One region of the Bradyrhizobium sp. 956_D2_N1_4 genome, then DNA from elsewhere that is predicted to be linked to it. Evidence: riboswitches for the same ligand, from Rfam matches in the RefSeq annotation. Region 1 holds a riboswitch; the other holds the start of a gene.
The links. Region 1 has a riboswitch for glycine ahead of AB7535_RS20615 (D-amino acid dehydrogenase). Riboswitches for the same ligand answer to the same signal wherever they lie in the genome.
Positions count from the first base shown of each region.

Region 2: it holds a riboswitch for glycine, as region 1 does, so the genes downstream of both, gcvT (glycine cleavage system aminomethyltransferase GcvT) here and AB7535_RS20615 (D-amino acid dehydrogenase) in region 1, are expected to answer to the same signal.

Region 1 is NZ_CP197237.1:4,336,088-4,345,178, reverse strand. Features, by position in the region: gene AB7535_RS20635 (M81 family metallopeptidase) at 1-498, opposite strand, end outside; gene AB7535_RS20630 (ABC transporter ATP-binding protein) at 712-2,361, opposite strand; gene AB7535_RS20625 (ABC transporter permease) at 2,376-3,263, opposite strand; gene AB7535_RS20620 (ABC transporter permease) at 3,284-4,225, opposite strand; gene AB7535_RS20615 (D-amino acid dehydrogenase) at 4,407-5,708, opposite strand; glycine riboswitch at 5,776-5,890, opposite strand; glycine riboswitch at 5,894-5,997, opposite strand; gene AB7535_RS20610 (M20/M25/M40 family metallo-hydrolase) at 6,092-7,222, opposite strand; gene AB7535_RS20605 (ABC transporter substrate-binding protein) at 7,490-9,091, shown strand, end outside.
Region 2 is NZ_CP197237.1:4,490,832-4,499,922, reverse strand. Features, by position in the region: gene AB7535_RS21410 (hypothetical protein) at 1-684, shown strand, start outside; gene gcvP (aminomethyl-transferring glycine dehydrogenase) at 893-3,760, opposite strand; gene gcvH (glycine cleavage system protein GcvH) at 3,941-4,309, opposite strand; gene gcvT (glycine cleavage system aminomethyltransferase GcvT) at 4,320-5,468, opposite strand; glycine riboswitch at 5,631-5,719, opposite strand; gene alaS (alanine--tRNA ligase) at 5,953-8,631, shown strand; gene AB7535_RS21385 (cyclic nucleotide-gated ion channel) at 8,638-9,091, shown strand, end outside.

The DNA.
Region 1 (9,091 bases):
ATAGGTGCGGTAGGCGATCAGCGCATCCGCGTGTTCCATCATCTCGGGCGTGACGTTGGCGTGCAGGTCGAGGCTGGCAACCAGCGGAACGTCCTTGCCGATGACGCGGCGCACGCGCGCCAAAATCTCGCCTTCGCCGTCGTCGAGATGCTCGGTCACCATCGCGCCATGCAGATCGAGATAGACCGCATCGAGCGGGCCGGCGGCGGCGATACCGTCGACCATCACCTTCACGATACGCTCGAAGGCGTCCCTGGTGACATGCGCCGACGGACTTGCGCCGCAGGCGATCGTCGGAATGAGGTTCCAGTCATTGGCTTCGGCGCTGTCGACGAAGCCGGCGAGGCCGACATTGATGCGGCGCATCACCTTCAATACGTCGGCGCCTTCCGTCATGGCCGGCCAGCCGCCGCCATGCTGGAAGTCCGCGAAAGTCGCCTTCGTCGGGGCGAACGTGTTGGTCTCGTGCAGGAAGCCGCCGACGGCTATACGTGTCATTAATTCTGGTCCAGCGTTTGAAAGTGCGCGACGTTAGCCTTGGCTTCGAGGCGGGGGCAAGCGAGGAGCCCATGCCGCCGCGCATGGCTTTAAGTCATTTTCGAATGATGATGGTCGCTACCCGTCACTGCGAGCGAAGCGAAGCAATCCAGAATCTTTCCGCGGCGGCAGTCTGGATTGCTTCGCTTCGCTCGCAATGACGGAGTATGCGGATCAAGCCGTCGCCGCGACGCCTTCCGACACCGGCCTGAAGTTCGCAAAATCCCAGCCGCGGCCCGGTGCGGCCTCCAGCAGCGCCTTGGTGTAGGCTTCCTTCGGATGCGTCAGCACCTCGGCGGCCAGGCCCTGTTCGACGACACGGCCGTGCTGCATCACCACGACCTCGTCGCAGATCTGGGCTGCGACGCGGAGATCGTGGGTAATGAACAGGATGGCGATGCCGAGCCGGTTCTGGATCTCGTCGAGCAGTTCCAGCACCTGCGCCTGAACCGAGACGTCGAGTGCCGAGACCGCTTCGTCCGCGACCAGCACGTCGGGGTCGAGCGCGAGCGCACGCGCAATGGCGATGCGCTGGCGCTGGCCGCCGGAGAACTGGTGCGGATAGCGCGTCACTGCGTCCGCGGGCAGGCCGACGAGCTCGAGCAATTCGCGCGCCCGCTTCATCGCATCGGCATGCGAGGTGCCGTAATTGATCGGGCCTTCCGCGATGCTCTCGCCGACGGTAATGCGCGGGTTGAGCGAGCGGTAGGGATCCTGGAACACGATCTGGATCTTCTGCCGGTGCGGCTGGAGCAGGCGGCGCGAGATGTCGGCGATCTCGCGGCCGGCAAGGCGCACGCCGCCGGAGGTCGGATCGATCAGGCGCACGATGCACCGCGCCACCGTCGACTTGCCCGAGCCGCTCTCGCCGACGATGCCGAGCGTGCGGCCCTTGCGCAGCGTCAGCGTGACCTTGTCGGCGGCGACGACCTCGCGGCCTTTGCCGAAGAAGGCGCGCTCCTTATAGACCTTGCCGAGCTCGTTGGCCTCCAGCACCACCGGCTCCTTGGTCTCGGGCCGTGCCGCGCGCGGCACCAGGCTCGGCACCGCAGAAAGCAAATTGCGGGTGTACTCCATGGTCGGGTTGCGCAGCACGGTCTCGAGCGGACCGGTCTCGACCAGCCGGCCCTGTCGCATCACAGCGACGCGGTCGGCGATCTCGGCAACCACGCCCATGTCGTGGGTGATGAACAGGACGGCGGTGCCGTGATCGCGCTGGAGGTCGCGGATCAGCGTCAGGATCTGCTTCTGCGTGGTGACGTCGAGCGCGGTGGTCGGCTCGTCGGCGATCAGCAGCTTCGGCTCCAGCACCAGCGCCATCGCGATCATGATGCGCTGGCGCTGGCCGCCGGACAGGCGATGCGGATAGGAGGCGAAGATGCGCTCGACCTGGGGCAGGCGGACCTGCTCCATCATGTCGAGAATGCGCTTCTTCCGCGCCTTGGCGTCGAGATCGGTGTGGGCGCGCAGGACCTCGTCGATCTGACGGCCGACCGGCACCACCGGATTGAGCGCGGTCATCGGCTCCTGGAAGATCATCGCCATCTGCGTCGCGCGGAGCTGGCGCAGGCGGCGATCGGTCGCGGTGAGAATCTCTTCGCCGACCAGCTTGACGCTGCCGCCGGTCGGAACCAGCGTGCCCTTCGGCAGCAGGCCCATCGTGGTGAGCGAGGTCACCGACTTGCCCGAGCCGCTTTCGCCGACGAGACACAGTGTCTCGCCCTTATGCACCTGGATCGAGATCCCGTCGATGATGTTTGCGCCCTTCGGCTTCTTGCCGATGGAGACGACGAGGTTGTTGATGTCGAGAACTGGGTTGGTCATCACTTGATCCGTCATCACTTGCCCTCCCGCTGCTTCATGCGGGGATCGAGGGCGTCGCGGGCGGCGTCGCCGATCAGATTGATGCTGAGGATGGCGATCGAAAGCAGCAGGCCCGGCCAGAAGATCAGCGTCGGCTTGAGCTGAAAATACTGACGGCCCTCGGCCATGATGTTGCCCCAGGTCGGCGTCTCCGGCGAGATACCGGCGCCGAGGAAGGAGAGAATGGCCTCGGTCAGGATCGCGGAGGCACAGACATAGGTGCCCTGGACGATCAGCGGCGCGATCGTGTTCGGCATCAGATGTCGCCACATGATCTTCGGCAGGCTGGAGCCGACCGAGATCGCGGCCTCGACGTAAGGTTCCTCACGCGCGGACAGCACGACCGAGCGCACCAGGCGTGCCACGCGCGGTATTTCGGGGATGGTGATCGCGACCAGCACGGTCCAGATGCTGGCGCCGGACAGCGACACCACGGCGATCGCGAGCAGGATGCTCGGCATCGCCATGAGGCCGTCCATGACGCGCATCAGGACGGCATCGACCAGCTTGAAGAAGCCGGAGACGAGGCCGATCGCAAGACCGATGACGATCGACAGGATCGCCGAGCCGATGCCGATCAGGAGCGAGATGCGGCCGCCATAGATGACGCGCGACAAGAGGTCACGGCCATAGGCGTCGGTGCCGAGCAGGAACTGCGCCGAGGCCGGCTTCAGCCGCTGCGAGGGCGCAAGCTGGACCGGATCGTGCGGCGCGATCAGCGGCGCCAGGATCGAGACCAGCACGATCAACGCGAGCAGGATCGTGGCCGCCGCGATGATCGGCGTCGAGGTGAGGAATCCGAAACGCGGCCGCAGCGGCGACGTGATCGGAATGGACGACTGGGGAAGGCTATCGACGGACATTTTTGTTGTTATCCTTAGCCCTAGTACCGGATCCGGGGATCGAGCAGCGTGTAGGCGACGTCGATCAGGAGATTGACGACGACATAGATCAGCGACGTCAGCAGGATCATCGCCTGGATGACTGGGTAGTCGCGCGCCAACACCGCGTCCACCGTGAGGCGGCCGATGCCGGGGATGTTGAACACGCTCTCGGTGACGACGACGCCGGAGATCAGCAGCGCAAAGCCGGTGCCGATCACGGTGATAACGGGCACCGCGGCATTGCGCAGCGCATGGCGCATCATCACTGCGACCTCGTTGATGCCCTTGGCGCGGGCGGTGCGGACGTAGTCCTCACCAAGCACGTCGAGCATCGCCGCACGCGTCATGCGCGCGATCAGCGCGATGTAGATGAAGGAGAGCGCGCAGGTCGGCAGGATGATGCGTTCGAAGAACGGTCCAAAGCCGTTGAAGATGCTGCGGAAGCCCTGCACCGGCACCCAGCGAAGGTCGATCGCGAAGACCTCGATCAGGAGATAGCCGACCACGAACACCGGCACGGAGAAGCCGAGCACGGAGAGGCCCATCACGAAACGATCGATCCAGGTGCCGTGCTTCCACGCCGCGATGACGCCCAGGGGCACGGCGACGATGACGGCCAGAATGATTGTCGAGAGCGCGATCGAGATCGACGGCTCGACGCGCTGGCTGATCATCTTCATGACTGGCAGGTTGGAGATCAGCGACGTCCCGAGATCGCCGTGCAGCAGCTTGTTCACCCAGGTGATGAATTGCACGATCAGCGGCTCGTTGAGGCCGAGCGAGTCGCGGATGCGTTCCAGCCGTTCCGGCGTCGCGTTATCGCCGGCGAGAATGGCGGCGGGATCGCCCGGCGTCAGCCGCAGCAGCAGGAAGACGAACAGTGCGACGACGCCCATCACGGGCACCGCGGCCAGAACGCGGCGAATGAGATAACCTAGCATGCACCTATCTCCGGCTGCGGAACTTGTGGGGCCGGGAGGCCCCCGTGGAATCGGTTCTGTCTATCATGCACGCCTGTCACTCGGGCTGGAAAGCCGGCCGTGGAAGCCGACGTTTCGGGGCAAATTGTGTGCCAAGGGCAGGGCGGTCGCAAGGGGCCGCCGAGCCTCCGATATCGACCACTCAGGATGCATGACGGAACTCGCGCTCAACCCTGAGTGAGGGGGCGGTCGGCGGTGCGTTGAGCCCGCGCCAGCCGTCGATGGTCCCGGCAATCATCTGCGCGGTCGCGGCCGACAAGGTCCAGCCGAGATGGCCGTGGCCGGTGTTGAAGAAAAGGCCTGGCATCCGTCCTGCGCGCACCACTGGCATCATGTTCGGCATCATCGGCCGCAGCCCGGCCCAGGGCACGACCTTGGACGTTTCGACGCCGGGGAAGTTGCTGCGCACCCAGTCGACCAGCGGCTGCACGCGGTCGGCGCGGATGTCGCGGTTGAAGTCGTTGAACTCGGCGGTGCCTGCGACGCGGAAACGATCGGCGCCCAGCCGGCTGGTGACGATTTTTGCGGCTTCGTCGAGCAGGCTCACGGTCGGCGTCGCATTGCGGCTTGCGGCAGTGTCGAGCTGAACGGTGATCGAATAGCCCTTCACCGGATAGACGTTGACGCGCTCGTCGAGGAGGGCGGCGAAGTGGCGGCTGGCCACACCGGCGCAGACCACGACGCCGTCAGCCTTCAGCATGCCGCGCACGGATGCGACAGCATCACTGGCCGAAAGATCAGCCCAGCCGATGACAAAGCCGCCACCTGCCTGGGCAATGGAATCGATGTTGGCTTCGTGGATAAAGGTCGCGCCGCGCCGCTTGCAGGCTTCCGCAAGTCCGCGCGTGAACTTGTGGATATCGCCGGTCGCATCCGACGGCGTGTAGAAGCCGCCAAAATAGTCCTTGCGCAGCGTCGGCTCGATGGCGCGGATCTCCTCTGGCGTTACCGGGCGGCGATCGAGCCCGCCTTCCTTCAGCAGCGCATTGACCTGCAGGCCGGATTCAAAACCCTTCTTGTCGTGATAGATGTGCAGGATGCCGCAGCGTTCGAGATCGAAGTCGATGCCTTCGCGCTCCGCGATCTCGAACAGATGCTTGCGGGCTTCGATCGCGAGCCGCGTGGTCTGGATCGTGTTGGCGCGGTAGTTGCCGATATTGGCGACGAACTCGCTCATCCACGAATATTTGTGCCAGTTCGGCCGCGGGTTCATCAGCAGCGGCGCGTCGCGCCGGAACATCCAGCGCAGGCCTTTCAGGATCGTGGCGGTGCTGTTCCACACCTCGGCATTGCTGGCGGAGAGCTGTCCGCCATTGGCGAAGGACGTCTCCATCGCGGCGTAGCGGTGCTTGTCGAGCACCGTCACCTTGTATCCGCGTTCGAGCAGGGCATAGGCAGTCGTTACGCCGGTGATGCCGGCGCCGATGATGGCGATATGGGTCATGGCAGGTTCGGGGCTCCCGTGAGTTAGAGTCGGCTAACCGCCGGCCAAAGGCCGTTGGCGGCGCCCCATCTGTCACGGTTACCTGAGAGCTTGATCCGGCGCGGACCTCGGCGAGGTCAGCTCCGGACTATCCCCTTCGGTGGACGTCACGACCACATTGGCCGTGCCGCCTCTCTCCAGATCGTCCTGACGATACGGTCCTTTTGCCTGAGAGTTTCCGGGGCGGTTGCTCCGTCGGCGCCGCAACGAAAGCCTGAACTCTCGTTGCGATCTCTCCCGCATCGTCGCGTGGACAATCGAGCAGTACGATGCGCCTCATTTTTAGACAAGGCTAAATTTAAACCGCGACTGCCAACGCATTGTGCAGTGCGAAGGCTGCGTCGTCAGTCGAGCGTCGCCAGCAAGCCCGCCATCAGGCGCCCGCGTTCAACTAGGCTCTCGACCTCGATGAACTCCTCGAGCGTGTGGCCGTTGCCGCCGCGCACGCCGAGGCCGTCGAGCGTCGGGATGCCCATCGCGCCGGTAAAGTTGCCGTCGGAGCCGCCGCCAGAGCTCGCATGCGGCAGCTCAGTGCCGAGCGACTTGGCGATGCCGCGCGCCTTTTCATACAGCGCCATGGTGCCGGCATCGGGCTCCCATACGGGGCGCGTGACGCCGCGCGTCACCTTGAACGTGACATCATTGGTCGTGCCCGACAGCGCCAGCATCCGCTCGACGCCGCGGTCGAGATCGGCCTGGCGCTTGGCCATGGACAGCGCCTCGCCGGTGGCGGTCGTGGCAACGCAATTGACCCATTGTCCGCCGTGCACGACGCCGACAGAGAAGGTGCAGTCCTCCGTCGTCATCGCGTCGATGGCGAGGATCTGCCGCGCCATCTCGCGGATCGCCGAGCGTCCGGCCGACAATGTCGCGCCGGCATGGCTCGGCCGGCCCGTCGCTTCCAGATTGAAACGCGCGATGGCGTAACGTCCGGTGGTGACACCGTTGTCGGCGCGGCCCGGTTCGGGCACCAGCACATATTTGTTGCGCGCGGCCTCCGCCTCGATGATGTCCCGCGTCGAGGGCGTGCCGACTTCCTCGTCGGGCGTAAACAGCACGGTGATCGGCAGCGGCGTGGTGAAGGAAGCGCGTGCCAGCTGCCGGATCGCTTCCAGCGAGAGATAGTTGCCGCCCTTCATGTCGTAGATGCCGGGGCCGTAGCACTTGTTGCCCTCGCGCCGCCATTTCAGCTTCTCGATGGTGCCGACCGGGTGGACGGTATCCATGTGGCCGGCGATCAGGATGCCCGGCTCGCCCTGTTTCGGATGCGGGAAGCGCGCGCGGATCACGCCGCCGAAGCCCTGTCGACCGCCGATGCGTTCGATCGTCGCACCCATGATCGCCATATCCCGCGCTGCGATATCGAGCATGCGGTTGACGGCACTCGCGTCCCAGGTCGGGCTCTCGCATTCCACCCAGGTGCGCAGGCCCTCGAGCATCGCCTCGGAATCGAAGGGAAGATTGGCTGGATTCATCTTAATGTCTCTCAAGCTTCGAAAGATGGAACGCGCATTGCATTGGCGCGGACGGGACTGGCGGAAAGCGTTGTAGAGCCAAACCGGTCTTTGTGGAGCCCGTGGGCGCGCCGCTTGGGGCTGCAGCGAAACCGGATTGACGCGCTCAACACTGTCTGCAAGTCTCGAAAGACAAAGGCATCGCATGAGGTTAGTTCGCCTAAAGAACGAACCGAATGCTCAACCAATAACCTGCCTTTGAACAGTTTCACGTCAGGAGAAACTTTTATGTTGAGCTTGATGCGCCGGGGGCGTCGCGCGTTCGCCTCCACACTTGCGCTATCGGTCGTTGCGCTTTCGACGGCGATGGCCTCGCCGGTACTTGCCGCCGCCAGCAAGACCATCACCGCGGTGATGCATTCGGATCTGCGCATCATCGATCCGATTTTCACCACCGCCTACATCACGCGTGACCATGGCTACATGGTCTACGACACGCTGATCGCGACGGACTCGAATTTCAAGATCCAGCCGCAGATGGCGGACTGGAAGATCTCCGACGACAAGCTCACCTACACCTTCACGCTGCGCGACGGCCTGAAGTGGCACGACGGTACGCCGGTGACGGCGGAAGACTGCGCCGCTTCGCTGAAGCGCTGGGCCGCGGTCGACGGCATGGGCCAGCAGATGATGCAGTTTACTGCGAGCATCGAGGCGACCGACCCCAAGACGATCACGCTGAAGCTGAAGGAGCCCTACGGCCTCGTGCTCGAATCCATCGGCAAGCCGTCCTCGCGCGTCGCCTTCATGATGCCGAAGCGTCTCGCCGAAACGCCGCCGGACAAGCAGATCCCCGAGCAGATCGGCTCCGGCCCGTTCAAGTTCGTGCAGGGCGAATTCCAGCCCGGCGTGAAGGCGGTCTACGTCAAGAACACCGACTACGTGCCGCGCAAGGAGGCGTCGAGCTGGACTGCCGGAGGCAAGCTGGTCAAGGTCGATCGCGTCGAATGGATCACCATGCCGGATGCGCAGACCGCAGTGAACGCGCTGCAATCGGGCGACATCGACTTCATGGAAGTGCCGCCGTGGGATCTGCTGCCCGTCCTTGAAGGCAATGCCGACCTCAAGACCGAGACGCTGAACAAGTTCGGCTACCAGACCCTTGGGCGCATGAACTTCCTCTATCCGCCCTTCGACAATCCGAAGATCCGCCGTGCCGCACTTCTGGCGATGAACCAGAAGGACGTGCTCGACGCGCTCGTCGGCAATCCCAAATACTACAAGATCTGCGGTGCGTTCTTCATCTGCGATACGCCGTTCGCGACCGACGTCGGCTCGGAATCGCTGGTCAAGGGCAACGGCATGGCGGAAGCCAAGAAGGCGCTCGCCGAGTCCGGCTATGACGGCACGCCCGTCGTGGTCATGGTGCCCGGCGACGTCGTGACGCTGAAGGCGCAGCCGACGGTCGCGGTGCAGTTGCTCCGCGAGGCCGGCTTCAAGGTCGACGCGCAGGCGACCGACTGGCAGACGGTGGTCAGCCGGCGCGCCAGCCAGAAGCCTCCGAAGGAGGGCGGCTGGAACATGTTCTTCACCAACTGGGTCAGCGCCGACGTGTCCAACCCGATCGCCAATCTGTCGATCGGCGGCCAGGGCAAGAAGGGCTGGTTCGGCTGGGCGGAGAACGCCAAGATCGAGAAGCTCAAGGACGACTTCGTCCGCGCCGCCTCGCTCGACGATCAGAAGAAGATCGCGACCGAGATCCAGAAGGAAGCCTATGACCAGGTGATCTACGTGCCGCTCGGCCAGTATCTGGCGCCGAGCGCGTGGCGGAAGTCGCTCACCGGCGTGCTCGACGGCCCGGCGACGCCGGTGTTCTGGAACATCGACAAG
Region 2 (9,091 bases), 150 kb from region 1:
TATGGCGTCGATCTCATCGAGCTGTGGTTCGACCCTGAGCCCAATAGTCAGTTGCAACTGATCTGGATCCTCGATTATTTGCGGTCCCATCCATCGATCACCGATCGTCTGAGATTGCGACGTGTCAATTTCGATCTGCGCGGAGCGGACGGCACAGAGCTTCGCGATCGTATGGTGCGGGAATTGGAGGTCGCGGACTGCGACTTCGAGATCGCCAACATGGCCTGGGAAGCCTACCGGGCGCCAACGCCGGAGCTCTGTTTCGGATTGCTCGGCAGGGATTTCCCCAGGCTGCCCTTCCTGAAGCCTGCGATGGAACAATTGCTGGCAGAACTGCCATCACCAATCACCGGACTAGGTACGACGGAAGCGCGGCTTCTCGACCTGATTGCGCGGGGGCACAACCGTACCAAGGAGCTGTTTCAACCGGACGGTCCGCTGCAAACGCGCGTGTTCGATCAATGGGAATTGGGCCCGCTGCTCGAAGGGCTTGGGTCCGGCCCAATGCCGGTGATCACGGGTCTCGATCCGAAACTCGCGACGCTGGCCCCGCGCGAGGCCGCAACGCCGCCTTTCGCCGAAGCCGGCTATCGCTCACCGAATTTGGGGAAGCGGTCCTTGAAGGCCGGGAGGATTTCCGCCGTCAAACCCCGATCAGACGCTGGTGGGGCGGAACGCTTCTGACCAACGAACGGCTGTGGCGTTGGGACCGACAGAACCGTTCGCTCGTTGCACCCTTGATACGCGTTCGGGGACGTAGGGTGGGCAAAGGCGCGCAAGCGCCGTGCCCACCATATTCCAACGCGCATAAAGGTGGTGGGCACGCTTCCGCCTTCGCTCTTCGAGCTACGGCGGACAAGTCGCTTTGCCCACCCTACGAAGCTACGATCCCTTACTCCGCCGCTTCCGCGTAATCGCTCACCGGCGGGCACGAGCACACCAGGTTGCGGTCGCCATAGACGTTGTCGACGCGACCGACCGGGCACCAGTATTTGTCGGTGCGCGAGACGCCGTCGGGAAAGCAGCCCTCGGCGCGGGTGTAGGCGCGATTCCAATCGTCGTCCGCGATGTCGTGCACGGTGTGCGGGGCGTGACGCAAAGGCGAAGCCTCGATCTTGAAGCGGCCGGCCTCGACCTCGGCGATCTCCTTCCGGATCGCGATCATGGCGTCGCAGAACCGGTCCAGCTCCGCCTTCGATTCCGACTCGGTCGGCTCGATCATCAGCGTCCCCGGCACCGGAAAACTCATGGTCGGGGCATGGAAGCCGTAATCGATCAGGCGTTTTGCGATGTCGTCCACGGTGACGCCCGACGTCGTCTTCAGCGCGCGCGGGTCGACGATGCACTCATGTGCGACGCGGCCCTTCGCGTTCTTGTAGAGCACCGGGAAGTGCGCATCGAGGCGCGCGGCAATGTAGTTGGCGTTGAGGATCGCGATCTCGGTGGCGCGCTTCAGGCCGTCACCGCCCATCATCAGAATGTAGATGTAGGAGATGGTCAGGATCGACGCCGAGCCGAACGGCGCGGCCGAGACCGGGCCGACCGGTGCTTCGGCTTGCGTCGCCGGATGACCGGGCAGGAACGGCGCGAGATGCGCCTTCACGCCGATCGGGCCCATACCGGGGCCGCCGCCGCCATGCGGGATGCAGAAAGTCTTGTGCAGGTTGAGATGGCTGACGTCGGCGCCGTAATCGCCGGGCCGCGACAGGCCGACCTGCGCGTTGAGGTTGGCGCCGTCCAGATAGACCTGGCCGCCATGGCCGTGCACGATGTCGCAGATCTCGCGGATGTGCTCCTCGAACACGCCATGTGTCGAGGGATAGGTGATCATGACCGCGGCGAGATCGGCCGAATGCTTCTCGGCCTTGGCGCGGAGATCGTTGACGTCGACGTCGCCGTTCTTTTCGCAGGCGACCACCACCACGTCCATGCCGACCATCGCGGCCGAAGCCGGGTTGGTGCCGTGGGCGGAGGAGGGGATCAGGCAGATTTTTCGGTGCGTCTCGCCGCGCGCGGCATGATAGCCGCGGATCGCGAGCAGCCCGGCATACTCTCCTTGCGCGCCCGAATTCGGCTGCAGCGAGATCGCGTCATAGCCGGTGATATCGCACAGCCATTTTTCCAGCCGCGCGAACAGTGCGTGGTAACCCTTGGCCTGCTCGCGCGGGGCGAACGGGTGCAGGCTGCCGAACTCCGGCCAGGTCAGCGGCATCATCTCGGTCGTCGCGTTCAGCTTCATCGTGCAGGAGCCGAGCGGGATCATGGCGCGGTCGAGCGCGAGGTCGCGATCGCTGAGCTTGCGCATGTAGCGCAGCATCTCGGTTTCCGAGCGATGCGCGTGGAACACGGGATGGGTGAGGAAGGCGGTGGTGCGCTTGAGCGACTCCGGCAGCGCCTCGCGCGTGGTGGCGTCGATCTCGGCATAGGTGAGCGTGCCGCCGAATGCGCGCCAGACCGCTTCGACGGTTGCCGGCGTTGTGGTCTCGTCGAGCGCGATGCGCAACGCCGTCTCACCGACGCTCAGGTTGATCTTCTCGGCAGCCGCGCGCGCGACGATCTCGGCGCGCTTGGCACCGGCGTCCACGCTGAGCGTGTCGAAGAAGCTATCCGACTGCGGCGCAAAGCCGAGCTTGCGCAAGCCCGCTGCGAGCACGGCGGCGCGGCGATGCACGTTGCGCGCGATCTGCGAGAGACCCTCGGGGCCGTGATAGACCGCGTACATCGAGGCGATCACGGCGAGCAGCACCTGCGCGGTGCAGATGTTGGAGGTCGCCTTCTCGCGGCGGATGTGCTGCTCGCGGGTCTGCAGCGCGAGGCGATAGGCCGGCATCCCGCGCGAGTCCACGGAGAGGCCGACGATGCGGCCGGGCAGCGAGCGCTTCAGTGCATCGCGCACCGCCATATAGGCCGCGTGCGGCCCGCCATAACCCATCGGCACACCGAAGCGCTGCGCCGAGCCGATCGCGATGTCGGCGCCCAACTCGCCGGGCGAGGCGAGCAGCGTCAGTGCCAAGAGATCGGCGGCAACGATCGCGAGCGCGCCCTTGGCCTTCAACGTCGCGATCGCGGGCCTGAGGTCGCGCACGGCGCCCGAGGAGCCCGGATATTGCAGCAGCGCGCCGACCACGTCGGCCTTGTCGAGATCGGCGAGGGGATCACCGACGATCAGGGTCCAGCCCAGCGGCTCGGCGCGGGTGCGCATCACCGCCAGCGTCTGCGGATGCACGTCCTTGTCGACGAAGAAGGCTTTTGCTTCGACCCGCGAGTGGCGCTCGGCGAGCGCCATGGCTTCGGCCGCGGCGGTCGCCTCGTCGAGCAGCGAGGCGTTGGCGACGTCGAGCCCGGTGAGGTCGCAGATCATGGTCTGGAAGTTGAGCAGCGCCTCCAGCCGGCCCTGGCTGATCTCGGGCTGGTAGGGCGTGTAGGCCGTGTACCAGGCCGGGTTCTCCAAAATGTTGCGCTGGATCACCGCGGGCAAAACCGTGCCGGAATAGCCCTGGCCGATCAGCGAGGTGAAGACCTGGTTCTCTCGCGCGAGCTCGGCCATGTGCGCGATCGCCTCGGTCTCGCTCAAGGGCTTGCCGAGGTCGAGCGGGGCGGTCTGCCGGATCGAGGCCGGCAGCGTCTCCGCCATCAGGGCGTCCACGCTCTTGGCGCCGACGGCCTCCAGCATTGCGGTGACGTCGCGCGCCGACGGGCCGATGTGGCGGCGAACGAAGGTGGCGGCGGTGTCGCCATTGGATTTGCGGTGCGCGGTCATCATGGGTCCTCGCTTTAGATTTCGCTGTCGCCGTCATGCCCCGCGAAGGCGGGGCATCCAGTAAACGCAGGCGTCACGGCTTGAGCCGAGAAGCCGCGGCGTACTGGATCACCCGCCCCAGTGCGCAGTGCGCACAAGGCGGGTGATGACACCGAATATGAGGTCAGAGTTCGCTTCATCTCACGCCGTATGTGCCTTGTAGGCGGCCTCATCCATGAGGCCGCCGAGCTCGCTCTTGTCGGCAATTCTGATCTTGAAGAACCACGCCTTGCCTTGCGCGTCCGAGTTCACCAGCGCCGGCTCGGCGGCGAGCGCGTCGTTGGTCTCGAGCACTTCGCCCGTAACAGGCGCGTAGACGTCGGAGGCGGCCTTCACCGACTCCACGACGGCGGCGGCTTCGGCCTTCTTCAGCGCACGGCCGGCTTTGGGCAGCTCGACGAACACGACGTCGCCGAGCTGGGACTGCGCGTAGTCGGTGATGCCGACGGTGGCGACGTCGCCGTCGATGGCCAGCCATTCGTGGTCGGAGGTGTACAGCGTCGTGGTCATTGTCTTGTCCTCAGCGTTTGTAGGTGTTTTTCACGAAAGGCATGGCGGCGACCGTGAGCGGCAGCCGCTGGCCGCGCACCTCGGCGAACAGTTTTGTATCGAGCGCGCTCGATGCCGTGGGCACGTAGCCCATCGCGACCGGCGCATTCAGGCTCGGGCCGAAGCCGCCCGAGGTGACCTTTCCGATCGGCTCGCCGCCGGCGTCATCCGCAAACAGCAGCGCGCCCTCGCGCACCGGCGCGCGGCCTTCCGTACGCAGGCCGACGCGGCGGCGGCTTGCGCCGTTATCGAAATGAGCGAGGATCGCATCAGTGCCGGGAAAGCCGCCGGTGCGCGCGCCGCCGCTGCGGCGACTCTTCTGCACCGACCATTCCAGCGCGGCCTCGACCGGCGTGGTGGCGGTGTCGATGTCGTGGCCGTAGAGGCAGAGCCCGGCTTCCAGCCGCAGGCTGTCGCGGGCCCCTAAGCCGATCGGCATCACATCGGGATTGTCCAGCAGCGTTTTGGCGAGGCGCTCGGCATCGGCCGCGGGGACCGAAATCTCGAACCCGTCCTCGCCGGTGTAGCCGGAGCGCGAGACGAAGCAGTCGAGGCCGGCGACCTTGTGCGGGCCGGCATCCATGAACTTCATGGCGGGCGCCTCTGCACACAATTTCGCCAGCACCGCTTCCGCCTTCGGGCCCTGCAGCGCGATCAGGGCGCGGTCTTGAAGCGAATCGATGATGCAGTCGTCCGAGAGATGCGCGCGCAGATGCGCCTCGTCCGCTTCCTTGCAGGCGGCGTTGACGACCAGGAACAGGTGATCGCCGAAATTGGCGACCATCAGATCGTCGAGAATGCCGCCGTCCGGATTGGTGAACTGGGCATAGCGCTGCCGTCCCGGGGCGATCGCCACGATATCCTGCGGCACCAGCCGTTCCAGCGCGCGGGCGGCGTCCTCGACCTTGCCCGACTTCGGCCGGAGCGCGAGCTGGCCCATATGGGAGACGTCGAACAGGCCGGCGGAGGAACGGGTATGGAGGTGCTCTTTCAGGACGCCCGCGGGGTACTGAACGGGCATGTCATAGCCCGCGAACGGCACCATCTTGCCGCCGAGGGAGACATGAAGCCCGTGAAGGGGCGTACGTTTGAGGGAATCTTGGTCGTGGCGCGCAAGCATTACGGGGCCCTCGGCGGTTCCCCGGGGACGATTCCCCGATGGACACCAGTCGAAGCCCCATCTGTCGCTGTGCCTGAGAGTATTATCCCGTCGGCGGACGCAGTCCGGGCCAACCCTTATGAAAAGGTATTTGCCCGTCGGCGCCTCTTTCCAGATGTCGTCAAAGCCACGCGGTCCTTTTGCCTGAGAGTTTCCGGGGCGGTTGCTCCTTCGGCGCCGGCACCAAAGCCGGTCTCTCCCGACGTGGCCGTACGATACAGATGGGTACAGACCACAGGCCGGCCAAGCCTGTCAACGCGCACCTGGCGGCTTTCAACGGGATTGCAAACGGGATTGCGCGCCTGCGGCAACTCACTGATCTCCTTGCACAGTTTCTGGACAGCGCAGCTGGCCTTGTCTAAAAGCGCTTTGACCCGCAGATATCAGCCCAAATGCCCGGTTTGGATGGCGTATCGCGGGTCCAAGCACACCCGATTGGATGAACATGAGCGGCGTCAACGAGATCAGGTCGACCTTTCTGAACTTCTTTGCCGAGAACGGCCACGAGATCGTGTCGTCCTCGCCATTGGTGCCGCGCAACGATCCCACGCTGATGTTCACCAATGCCGGCATGGTGCAGTTCAAGAACGTCTTCACCGGCGTCGAGAAGCGGCCCTATCAGCGCGCCACCACGTCGCAGAAATGCGTGCGCGCCGGCGGCAAGCACAACGACCTCGACAATGTCGGCTACACCGCGCGCCATCTCACCTTCTTCGAGATGCTCGGCAATTTCTCGTTCGGCGACTATTTCAAGGAGCGCGCGATCGAGCTGGCCTGGACCCTGATCACGCGGGAGTTCGGGCTCAAGAAGGACAAGCTGCTCGTCACCGTCTACCACACCGACGACGAGGCGGCCGGGCTGTGGAAGAAGATCGCGGGCTTCTCCGACGACCGCATCATCCGCATCCCGACCTCGGACAATTTCTGGGCGATGGGCGACACCGGGCCGTGCGGCCCGTGCTCGGAGATCTTCATCGACCGCGGCGACCACATCTGGGGCGGACCTCCGGGCTCGCCGGAAGAGGATGGCGATCGCTTCCTCGAATTCTGGAATCTCGTGTTCATGCAATACGAGCAGGTGACGAAGGAGGAGCGCGTGGATCTGCCGCGTCCCTCGATCGACACCGGCATGGGGCTGGAGCGCATGGCCAGCATCATGCAGGGCGTCGACAGCGTGTTCGAGACCGATCTGTTCCGCCATCTGATCGATGCGACGTCGTCGGCGCTCGGCGCCGGGCCGAACGAGCAGACCGTGGCCTCGTTCCGCGTCATTGCCGACCATTTGCGTTCCTCGGCCTTCCTGGTCGCGGATGGCGTGCTGCCCTCCAACGAGGGCCGCGGCTATGTGCTGCGCCGGATCATGCGCCGCGCGATGCGCCATGCGCAGCTGCTGGGTGCCAAAGAGCCGCTGATGCATCGCCTGGTCTGGGCGCTGGTCCGCGAGATGGGCCAGGCCTATCCCGACCTGATGCGCGCGGAGAATCTGATCGAGGAAACGCTGCGGCTGGAAGAGACCCGCTTCCGCAAGACGCTGGTGCGCGGCCTTGCCATCCTCGACGAGAAGAGCGCGTCCCTGAAGAAGGGCGACATGTTTGACGGCGACGTCGCCTTCACGCTGTACGACACCTACGGTTTCCCGCTCGACCTGACCCAGGACGCACTGAAATCGCGCGGCATCGGCGTCGACCAGGCCTCCTTCACCGACGCGATGGAGCGCCAGAAGGCCAAGGCGCGCGAGTCCTGGAAGGGTTCGGGCGAGGCGGCTTCCGAAGCGATCTGGTTCCCGCTGCGCGAGAAGCTCGGGGCCACCGAATTCCTCGGCTATGAGACCGAGAGTGCCGAAGGCGTGGTCTCCGCGCTGGTGAAGGACGGCCAGGAAACCGCGAGCCTCAAGGCCGGCGAGACCGGCGCGATCGTGCTCAACCAGACGCCGTTCTACGCGGAATCAGGCGGTCAGGTCGGCGACACCGGCGTGCTCAGCGGCGAGGGCGGCATCAAGTTCCGCGTCACCGACACGCAGAAGAAGCTCGGCGATCTCTTCGTTCACGTCGGCACCGTGGAGAGCGGCGAGCTGAAGCTCGGCACCGCGCTGCAGCTCGAGGTCGATCACGGCAGGCGTTCCTCGATCCGCGCGCACCATTCGGCAACGCATCTCATCCACGAGGCGCTGCGCCAGGTGCTCGGCGACCACATCGCCCAGCGCGGCTCGATGGTCGCGCCGGATCGTTTGCGTTTCGACTTCGTGCATCCGAAGCCGATCACGGCGGAAGAGCTTGCCCGCGTCGAGGACATCGCCAACGACGTGGTGCTGGAGAACGACGAAGTCACGACACGCGTGATGGGAGTCGATGAAGCGCGCGAGGCCGGCGCGCGCGCGCTGTTCGGCGAAAAGTATGGCGACGAGGTCCGCGTCGTCTCGATGGGCCGGACCGCGCGGGAGCGCGGCACCAACGCGCTCGGCTGGTCCGTCGAGCTCTGCGGCGGCACCCATGTGAAGCGCACCGGCGACATCGGCCTGATCACGCTGACCGGCGAGAGCGCGGTCGCCTCCGGCGTGCGCCGCATCGAGGCGCTGACCGGCAACTACGCGCGCAGGCACGCCAACGAGACCATGGCGCTGGCGAAGACCGCGGCCAACGAGCTGCGCACCTCGATCGACGACGTCCCGGCGCGCATCACAGCCCTGATGGAGGAGCGCAAGAAGCTCGAGCGCGAGCTCTCCGACGCCCGCAAGAAGCTCGCGATGGGCGGCGGTACATCCGTCGGGAACGGCGCAGCCGCAGGCGTGCGCGAGGTCGGCGACGTCAAGCTGATGGCGCGCGCGGTCGAGGGCATCGAGATGAAGGATCTCAAGAGCCTTGCGGACGACGGCAAGAAGCAGATCGGCTCCGGCGTGGTCGCCATCGTCGGCGTCACCGAGGACGGCAAGGCCGGGATCGTGGTCGGCGTCACCGCCGATCTCACCGCGCGCTTCAATGCCGTGAACCTGGTGCGCGTCGCCTCCGAGGCGCTCGGCGGCAAGGGCGGCGGCGGCCGGCCCGACATGGCGCAGGCTGGCGGTCCCGATGGCGCCAAGGCGCCCGAGGCGCTCGCGGCGATCGAAAAAGCGATGGCAGGCGCGTAAACGGCCATGCGCCTCGTTCCGCGAGGACGTGGCTCGGCCGATCCCAACCTAAGGGATCGCCTGTACGAATTGCTGGAGCACGATCCGCTCGCCTACTCGATCGGGTCGCGCTTCATCCAGGTGATCATCAGCGTCATCGTGCTCGACGTGGTCGCGATGATCCTCGCCTCGGTGCCGGAGCTCGACGCGCGGTTCGACACGCTGTTCAGCGCGGTCGCCGTCCTCGCCGTCATCGTGTTCGCGCTCGAATATCTGGCGCGGCTGTGGACCGTGGCGGGGCACACCCAGCGCAACGGCTCCGCGCTGTCCGACCGGCTCTCTTATGCCTTCTCCGCGCTCGGTATCATCGACCTCATGGCGTTCCTGCCGGCCGCGATCGTGCTGGCCACCGGCCGGCACGCGACGCTGGCTGGGCTCGGCGTGCTGCCGTTCTTCAAGCTGATCCGTTATTCGCCGGCGA